2 regions of the Vreelandella sp. H-I2 genome follow, and region 2 is predicted to be linked to the other one. Evidence: predicted binding sites of a transcription regulator. Region 2 holds the regulator's gene; the other holds the start of a gene.
The links. The regulator FNR, encoded in region 2, switches genes on or off when oxygen is low (the NO sensors DNR and NnrR bind a similar motif). The targets are predictions, from matches to a motif close to TTGATNTANATCAA.
Positions count from the first base shown of each region.

Region 1: the regulator FNR is predicted to act here: its motif matches at 3,127-3,140, upstream of ACUVOF_RS09380 (type IV pili methyl-accepting chemotaxis transducer N-terminal domain-containing protein).

Region 1 is NZ_JBRAMC010000003.1:310,028-314,781, forward strand. Features, by position in the region: gene ACUVOF_RS09370 (antiporter) at 1-224, opposite strand, end outside; gene narL (two-component system response regulator NarL) at 464-1,132, opposite strand; gene ACUVOF_RS09380 (type IV pili methyl-accepting chemotaxis transducer N-terminal domain-containing protein) at 1,132-3,024, opposite strand; gene ACUVOF_RS09385 (hypothetical protein) at 3,201-3,836, shown strand; gene ACUVOF_RS09390 (ribonucleotide reductase subunit alpha) at 3,911-4,303, shown strand; gene ACUVOF_RS09395 (SirB2 family protein) at 4,317-4,703, shown strand; gene ACUVOF_RS09400 (nitrous oxide reductase accessory protein NosL) at 4,738-4,754, opposite strand, start outside.
Region 2 is NZ_JBRAMC010000002.1:168,471-173,224, forward strand. Features, by position in the region: gene ttcA (tRNA 2-thiocytidine(32) synthetase TtcA) at 3-923, shown strand; gene fnr (fumarate/nitrate reduction transcriptional regulator Fnr) at 916-1,662, opposite strand; gene hemN (oxygen-independent coproporphyrinogen III oxidase) at 1,747-3,168, opposite strand; gene ACUVOF_RS05365 (sulfite exporter TauE/SafE family protein) at 3,257-3,952, opposite strand; gene ccoS (cbb3-type cytochrome oxidase assembly protein CcoS) at 3,949-4,194, opposite strand; gene ACUVOF_RS05375 (heavy metal translocating P-type ATPase) at 4,191-4,754, opposite strand, start outside.

The sequences.
Region 1 (4,754 bases), on a different contig from region 2:
CCGGCAAGCGCGGTCAGGGAGAATAGTTGGTTAATCGTGAATGAGAAGCCCAGGTTCTGCATCTGGGTGGTGATCATTCCCCACATCATCCAGACAGCAAAACCCATCAGCAGGCTAGGAATGGATACCCATAGGTTACGGTTGGCGACCCGTTTGCCTTCTTTCTCCCAGAACTCGGCGTCTTCGACATCCCACTTCTCAATGTCAGCGTTTCTCTTACTCATGGCGGTTTTCCTTTGGCATCAAACCTTTCTACGTCTAAGTAGTTAACAGGCAAGATACGCTTGGAAAACGAATAGAGAAACCGGGTGAAAAAGCTCAGAATTCAGCGACATACCTCTAGAGAGGTAGTCGCTGAAAAGTTAAATATGATTGATTTTAATGGCAAAAAAGACGGACAGAGGCATGTCGAAGTAGCACAAAGGTGATCAAGAAATTTTTGGAGGTAACCACACAGAGCTGGCTAGCGGTCGAGACCCTCTTGCACTGCCCAGACAGCGGCTTCGACTCGCGAGCGTAGGTTGAGTTTTTTGAGAAGATGCTTGACGTGTACCTTAACCGTGCCTTCAGTAATATCCAGCTTGCGTGCAATGAGCTTGTTGGAAAGACCTCCGGCAAGTTGTTGCAGGATTTCGCGTTCGCGTTGCGTCAGGCTGTGGATGTCAGGGGTGGTGGGCGCGCTGCGCTGATTGCGCAAAGCTTCGGCCAGGAGGGCGGTCAGACTTTCGCTGATGACCATGCGCCCCAGGGCAGCCTGACGGAGCTGGCGAACCATGTCTTCGGGCTCCATATCCTTCAGCAGGTAACCATCGGCGCCGGTGCGCAGCGCCGCGACTACATCCTCCTCGTGGTCGGACACAGTGAACATCACCACGCGTCCGCTGTAATCGGCTTCCCGTAGACGACGCAGCGCTTCTAATCCATTGACGTCCGGCATATTTAAATCAAGCAGTACCAGATCGGGCTCTAGCTTGAGGGCTAACGCAATGCCTTCTTCAGGATTGCCCGTCTCGCCAACCAATTCCAGGTCGTCTTCTAGCTCAAGCAGCTGTGCCACACCGCGCCGTAACAGTGGATGATCATCGATGATCAGCAGGCTGGCAGGTGTATCGTTGGCGGTGGTTAATGTCATTACGAGGTCCCTGTACCTAAATGAGAGTCAGCCGCCTGAGTAGGCTGCTGCTGGATTAAGCGAGCGGTTAATGGGGTAAAGACAATCTCAACACAAGCCCCCCCCGTGGGGCGGTTAGCGATGCTCAGCTCCCCGTTCAGGGTTGTGGCTCGGTCGCGAATGATGACCAAGCCGTAGTGCATCGGTGGCGAGCTATCGTCTTCCAAACCGATGCCGTCATCCTCAATACGCACCAATAGACGTGCATCAGCGAAACGTACTGTGACGGCTGCCCAGTGAGCCCGGGCGTGCTTATGGGTATTGGCCAACGCTTCACGAATGATCTGCAGCACGTGAATTTCTTCATTGGGATTCAATAGATAAGGCGGCACATCGTAATCAAGCTCTACCGGCGCCCCCATGCGCTGGGCAAACTCATCGACGGTTTGGCGCAAGGCGAATTGCAGCCCGGGCCCATCGAGCTTGAGCCGGAAAGTGGTGAGCAGTTCGCGCAGTTGGCGATAGGCGCTGTTCAAGCCGTTACGTAGCTCATCGAATACCGCCGCTTGGGCTTCCCGTGTTGCCTCCTTCTGCTGCATCCGTTCCAGCCGGGCCACCTGCATCTTGAGGTAAGATAATGACTGAGCCAGGGAGTCGTGCAACTCACGCGCAATAATGGTTCGTTCATTGATCAACGTGACATGCTGCTGCTCTTCGATGCGCCGCTGTAAGTATACGGCTGTGGCCAACTGGTCGGCTAGAATAGTCAGCAGCCGACGGGTGCTATCGTTGAGTCGCTCTTGCGGATACCACACTTCTAAGGTGCCTAGCAGCTTATCGCCAACGCTGATAGGTAACAATAAGCATTGCGACTGCTTGGTGGCGACCAGCTCCAGGGGGCGGGGATCGATCAGACAGGCATGGCAATCCTGATCGCGACAATACTCGGGCCGGGTACGCGAGTGGGTTTCCAGGACCGCCATTTCCCGTTGGTCGAAAGGGTCGTTCAGTGATAGTCGTATCGGCCCGATATCCAACAGCTTTTCCAGTTCGCGTAGCATGGGCGCTGCGCTTGAGCAGAGGTCGTTACCACCACCATAGAGTGAACGACTGGCATCATGCATGACTCGCAACGCCTGATTACTACGTTCAAGCTCCTCTTTTTTACGCGACACTTTGTCTTCCAGCGCAGCATAGCTAGAAGCCAACTCAGCAGACATATTGTTGAAGGTGTGGCCTAACAGGGCCAGCTCGTCGCTGCCACGAAGCTGTGAACGTGGCTTGAAGTTACGCTGTGCCGCCTCCCGGGCAAGTACCATGAGCTGGCGTAAGGGCACCACCAGATTGTGGCGAACATCGTAAAGCGCAATCAATACCATGATGGCGACCAGTACCAAGAAGAGCACTTGCATCATGCCCAGTAGGCGTACCTTGGCCTCAGTGCTCTGCTCTAGAAAGGTGACCAGGGTTTCGATGTCGCTAACCATCGCAACGATCATCACTTCGAGCGTATCAAGGTCCAATTCTTCAGAGGGTGAACTCTCCAACGCCGGACGTAGCGTAAATTGCCAGTAGGTGTGAATTTTCTCAAGTTGGCGTCGCCGCTCGTGACGATCATCAGCGGGAATGCTTTGTTCCAGGGTGGCGCCATGCAAACGCTGATCGAAACGGGTGATAAGTTCTTCAAGTTGCTCCTCGCTCGTCGCCTGCGGGGCATATTGTATGCGCTGCAAGGCGCCCATGATTTGATAGGCGTTCATGCGTAACGAACCGGCAACGTTAATGGCTGCGGCATCGCCACGTGTACCGTTGGACATGGTCATTGTGAGGAGAATGCTAATCAGGGCCATGCCGCTAATGGCTAGCAGCGAGGCTATAATACGAGCCACTAGGGAACGTTGAAGCAATTTCATGGCGATTCCGATAGCGCGTAAGAGGGAAGAGAGAGTGTCATTGTCTGCATCTTGATACGAGAGCTATTCCTTTATGGTTAGCCGGACTACCTCCAATGTTTTTTGACCTACAGCCAGGGTTTACCGACAATTCTGACATGACTTCCGATGTCTTCATACCCTCGTTGGGAAACGCCATGTCTTCGTCCATTCCGCCTCCGATGTTGGAGACATCCATTGAGCCGATAAATGGCTATCAGCATTTGGTCGCTATGCTGTTGGTGCCGTTGGCTAGCGCTCTGGCGGTGGCTAGCTGGACGCTCTACGCCTTGCTCGCGATTCATCCCGTCTATGGGATATTGCCATCGGCTAGTGGAACCCTGTTGGCTTGGCCAGCATGGCGCTTGGCCCGACGAGGTAATACTTGTAGCTTCATGCAATGGTGGCTGCTGGGGCTAGCGCTGGCCTTGGGCTGGTTCGGAGTGGCGAGCCAGCCGTGGGAATTTATGTTGATCGGTGCCGGCCTCGGTGTGGGTGGCGCCGTCATTGCCACCGGTATCGCTCACGCCGAAGGCTGGATGCCCGGTTGCCAGAAGCGCCTCCTGGCGGGGCTTTGCCTGGCTTTGCTAGCAGGGGTGGGGTTTTCCTTGCGAATGGAACCTTTGGTGGTCCAAGCGTATGGTTGGCGTGCTGCGCCGTTAAGTCTGTTAATTCCCCTGGCCATGGTGATGCTACTGTTATGGCTTTTCGTCGAGGCGCCCGCACGCATGAAAGTGGTTAGTGGCAAAACTCAGAATGCCGCTGGCACTGGTATGACGCCACCTGCTGAGTAACGGCAGACATCTCCTTACCCACATATTCATTAACCACGTATTCATTAACCAAAGTAACGATAAGGCCTCTTTCCATGACGATTGCGACGTTTGCCGATTTACTGCAAGAAGCTAGCAAACAAGTTAAGCCCCAGCGCCTGCTATTTGTGTTTGTGCGCGCAGAACTTCCCGATTTCCCCGATGACGAACAGCGCCGCCGCTTCGAGCAAGGAGAGGGTGGCGTATTGGTCCCGGTGATTTGTGTAGACAAACCATTAGATGAGCTGAGCAGCATGGCGGCCTTGGTCGAGGAGTCACGCCGTACCGAAATTGAATGGGATCTGGTGTTCGCTGCGGCAATGGACGACACGAAAGATGACGCTGAAATCGAGCGCCAACTCCAGCGCATCATGGAATCGTTACAAATGGGTAATATCACCTCGTTCATCGCTTTCGATCGTCACGGCGATGCGGTTAACGTTGGCTAGAGGTGGCTATGTTATGGAATACTATTTTCTTATCAAACAATTACATATGACCGCTGCAGCGCTGAGTATCACGCTTTTTGTGCTTCGCGCTTGGTGGTCAGTGCGGGAAAGTCCCCGTCTCAACGCACGTTGGGTGAAGGTATTGCCCCATATCATCGATACGGCGCTATTGGGATTAGGGGTAACCCTGATGCTGCTACTTTCCGTTTGGCCCTGGCAGCTTCCTTGGCTTGGCGCCAAACTGTTGGCGCTGCTGGCCTATATCGGTATCGGCACCATCGCGATTAAGCGCGGTTCAACGCCGCGGACGCGTGCCATCGCCGCGGTAGTGGCGGTTGCCGTCTTCGCTTATATGGTTGGGGCTGCCGTTCGTCACAGCCCCCTTTCCTGGCTGGCCTGAGCAGGCGCAGCCACTTTTCTTCTTTATTCTCGCTCTAGTGCCCGGTATGCC
Region 2 (4,754 bases):
CCATGCAATCTCTCAATCATTTTGACCCTGCTCACCTTGATACTTTAGCAGCCGCCCCCGCTGCTCCGGCGCAAGGCCAGCCAGAGCTGGCTGACGCCAAGCAGAAGCGTGAATTTAACAAGTTGCAAAAGCGTCTGCGCCGAGAAGTGGGCAATGCGATTATTGATTACCAAATGATCAATGAAGGCGATCGCGTCATGGTATGCCTCTCCGGTGGTAAAGATAGCTACACGATGCTGGAGATTTTGCGCAACTTGCAGCGCAATGCACCGATCAACTTTTCACTGCTGGCGGTCAATTTAGACCAAAAGCAGCCGGGATTTCCCGAGCACGTGCTGCCTAGTTACCTGGATAAGCAGGGCGTTGAATATCATATTGTCGAACGTGATACCTACTCGGTTGTAAAGGAGAAAACCCCAGAAGGCAAAACCACCTGTGCGCTCTGTTCACGCCTGCGGCGCGGCTCGCTGTATGGCTTTGCAGAAGAGATAGGCGCCAATAAAATTGCTTTGGGTCACCATCGCGAAGATATTCTTGAAACGCTGTTTCTCAATATGTTCTTTGGGGGCAACCTGAAAGCGATGCCGCCCAAGCTGCTCTCCGATGATGGCAAGAATATCGTCATTCGGCCTTTGGCTTATTGTAAAGAGGCGGATATTGCCGAGTTTTCTCGGTTGATGGAATTCCCGATTATTCCCTGCAATCTTTGTGGTTCCCAGCCTAATATGCAGCGCCAAGTGGTAAAAGAGATGCTCGCTGAATGGGATAAAAAGTTCCCCGGCCGCCTGGAAAGCATGTTTAAAGCCGTCACTAATATCGCGCCTTCCCAACTGGCAGACCGCAATCTGTTCGATTTTGCAGGTTTAGAGGCCAAGCAGGCAGAGTTACTGGCCGGGCGAATCCAGGCGTTTAACGTCAGCTAACCGTTTGCTGTTCTTCTTCGGTGAGAGTTATCAAACGCTGCATGTCGAGGATATTAACCTCTCGCCCCGAAACCGCCACTACATTTTGCTGCTGAAGGCGGCTTAAGATGCGGCTGACCGTTTCCACCGCCAGCCCGAGGTAGTTGCCGATATCAGCTCTGGGCATTGAAAGTCGAAAGCTGTAAGGCGAGTAACCCCGCCGACGAAAACGATCTGAAAGCGTAATCAAAAAGCTTGCCAGCCGCTGGTCGGCGGTTTTACGTGATAACAGGCGCATCATGCGCCGGTCGTCGCGTAATTCTTTGCTCATGCTGCGATACAACTGGCCACGTAGTTCGGGCAGCTCTTCTGACAGTAAATCCAGGCGGTCAAAGGGGATTTCGCAAACCGTGGTCGTTTCCAGGGCGATTACGCTCCCGGGATAGTGCTCTTCATCAATCCCATCCAGCCCGACCAATTCACTAGGTAGATAGAAATTGGTCAGTTGCTCGCTGCCGTTCCCCTCTGATGTGACTTGTTTAAGGCTGCCCGAACGTACCGCATAAACACTGGTAAAGGCATCTCCCTGGCGAAACAGTAGCGCGCCTTTTTTCAGCGGCGCACGGCGGCGAATAATGGCATCGAACTGTCCCATGTCGTCCAGTTCAAGGGCAAGCGGCAAGCACAGTGAACTCAAACTGCAGGTTTGGCAGCGAGCTTCGTGGAGTAGCGAGCGTCTGGGGCTCATGGATTCCAGCATGCGTTGCTCCTTAAGTGAGTGCCGCTTATCGATTAGAAAAACCTTACTTATTATAGTCGCTATGGCATGCCTGCTTAAAGATTATTAAACAATCTTTGAGTAGCCTTGGCCCGTTTGCTGCGGCAGGTGAGCATCAAACGCCATCGCTATATGGCGAATGAGCAGTCGGCCCATGGGGGTAGCGCTTAGTTGATCGCCGCTTCGCGTTAGCAGACCATCTTGCTCGGCGCTTCGCAGATGTTCAAGTGCTGGCGCAAAGTAGCGCGGAGCATCAATGTTCCAGCGTTGACTAACCGTGGCCAAATCAATACGCATATCGCACATCAGCCGCTCAATCACGTCCCGCCGGATCAGGTCGTCATCGCTTAAGCGTATGCCACGCACCGTGGCAAGCTGCCCCTGATCCAGCGACGCTTCGTAGCGTGTCAGATCACTAGGATTTTGCGCATAGATATCATCAATGCGAGAAATCGCCGAAACGCCAAGACCAATTAAGTCACACTGGGCGTGGCTGGAGTAGCCTTGAAAGTTACGCTGTAGCGAGCCTTCACGCTGGGCAACGGCTAAGCTGTCGTCAGTACGGGCAAAGTGATCCATACCGATATGCACATAACCCGCCGCGGTGAGCATTTCAATAGTGGTACGAAGAATCGCCAGCTTCTCTTCGCCTCCTGGCAAGTCATCGACATTAATGCGCCGCTGAGGGGGAAAGCGCTCATGCATATGGGCGTAATTAAACACAGAAAGCCGTGCGGGGTTCAGCTCAATTACCTGGCGCAAGGTGTCAGCAAAGCTCTTTTCAGTTTGAAACGGCAGGCCATAAATCAAATCAAGATTCAAAGACCTAAAACCCAATCGATGCGCTTCATCCATCAGCGTTTCGGTGAGTATCCGAGGCTGAATGCGATTAATGGCTTTCTGCACCAGCGGGCTTAAGTCCTGCACGCCCAGGCTGATGCGGTTAAATCCCAACGACTGGAGGTGCCTTAAGGTAAATACATCCGCTTCGCGAGGATCTATTTCAATCGCATAATCGCGATCGTGAGAGGACGAAAGCCCAAAACGGGCATCCAGGCGATCAATCAGATCGCCCATCTGATTCAAGCTGAGAAATGTCGGTGTACCACCTCCCCAATGTAACTGCTCAACCGCCCGTGTGGTATCTAAGCGGCGGGCGGTCAGTACCATTTCGCGGTCGAGTCGGGCTAAGTAGGGTTCAGCCAGAGCGGTATTCTTGGTGGCGATTTTATTACAGGCGCAGTAGAAGCAGATTTTTCGGCAGAAAGGGATGTGCACATACAGCGAGAGTGAACGCTTGCTGGTATTGCTGCGCTCTAGCGCCTGGGTCAAATCACTAGGGGTAAATTGGTCATGAAACGACAGTGCAGTTGGATAGGAGGTGTAGCGCGGTCCGCTGGTATCGTAGCGGCGCAGCAGGGCCTCATCCCACACTATCTGCTTAGGGGCTGATGCAGTAGAGAAAGCCGCAGAGGCATGAACGGGCATGAAGGTGTGCTCCGGCGTTAGGGATGGCATTTTAAAATTAAGGCCAGCCTAGCGTGCAGAGGCTTAGTAAACGTTGAGCCATATCATATTAGTGGAGATTATGCACTGTGAGGGTCCAAAGCTGCCAAAGCGCAAAGGTGATAATGGTTAACGCGGCCACGCTGCGTGTTGCTGGGTGACGTATGAGATGGCTTAACTGGCGCGCAGCAAGTCCAGTCGCTAATAACGCGGGTAATGTACCAAGCCCAAAGGCGCCCATTAGCAGTGCCCCTTGCAATGGGTCGGAAATCGCTAAACTCCAGGCCAGCATGGAGTAAACCAGCCCGCAGGGTAGCCAGCCCCACACTGCCCCCAGCGCGAAGGCTTGGGGAAGGTGTACAACGGGCATTAAACGCCGCCCTATAGGCTCAAGAAGGCGCCATAGGCGGCGGCCAACAGCTTCGATTTTGAGCAGCCCCTTCCACCAGTTGGCAATATACAGCGCCATTAAGATGAGCATCAGCGCGGCAAAAACCTGGAGTAACAACCTAGCGGTAGCTGAAAGAGAAAACAGTGTACCTAATAGCGCAACCAGCGCACCTGCGCTCATATAGCTAGTGATACGACCGGCGTTATAGCTGAGCAGCAGGCCACCCAACCGTGCCGGATGACGCATGCTGGGAGGCACCGCGAAGGTGAGTGCGCTCATAATGCCGCCACACATGCCGATGCAGTGAGCGCCGCCCATCAAACCAAATACAAACGCCGCTAATAGCGGCGGCAGATCAAGGCCCGTTGGGTTCATGGCCGTGGCTCTTGGTCGTCGGATGGGGGCGTATCTGAAGGTGCAACAGGCTTGTTCTTGGCTTGCTGCCGCTGGCGACGCTGTTCGGGGCTGAGGTCGTTCTCATCCTCATCAAACAAAATACGGTGCGCGGGCCCTTCCAGGTCGTCGAACTGATCATTTTTAACCGCCCAGAAAAATGCCCAGACGGCGAGGCCGAGTAAAATCAGTGAGAGCGGAATGAGTAGATACAGAATCGTCATGCAGTTACCGGGTTTGTAGCGCTAAGCGAAGTAGCGGGTTGGGCGCGCCAGCGTGATAGCCGCAGGGCATTACCGACCACCACGAGCGAACTTAGCGACATGCCAATGGCGGCTAGCCAGGGAGGCACTAACCCCATTGCTGCCAGCGGTAGCGCCGAAAAGTTATAGCACACAGACCAGATCATATTTTGGCGCATGATACGCCGGGTAGCGCGGGAAATCTCGATAGCTTCAAAAATCCGCATCAGGCGCGGACTAAGCAATATCGCATCGGCACGAGTACGGGCCAAATCCGTTGCGCCATTCATAGCAATCGCTACATCGGCACCGGCCAAGACCGGCACATCGTTGATACCATCACCAACCATGAGTACGGTTTCGCCAGCAGCTTGAAGCTCTTTCAGCCGAGCTAACTTACCCTCCGGGCTGGTGCCTGAATGCCAGGTTGCAATATGAAGCTGGCTGGCCAGGCTTTCGACGGCGTCTTCCGTATCGCCGGAAAGCAGCTCCACGCTGAACCCTTGGGCGTGTAGGGCGTCAACTGTCGCGGCGGCATCATC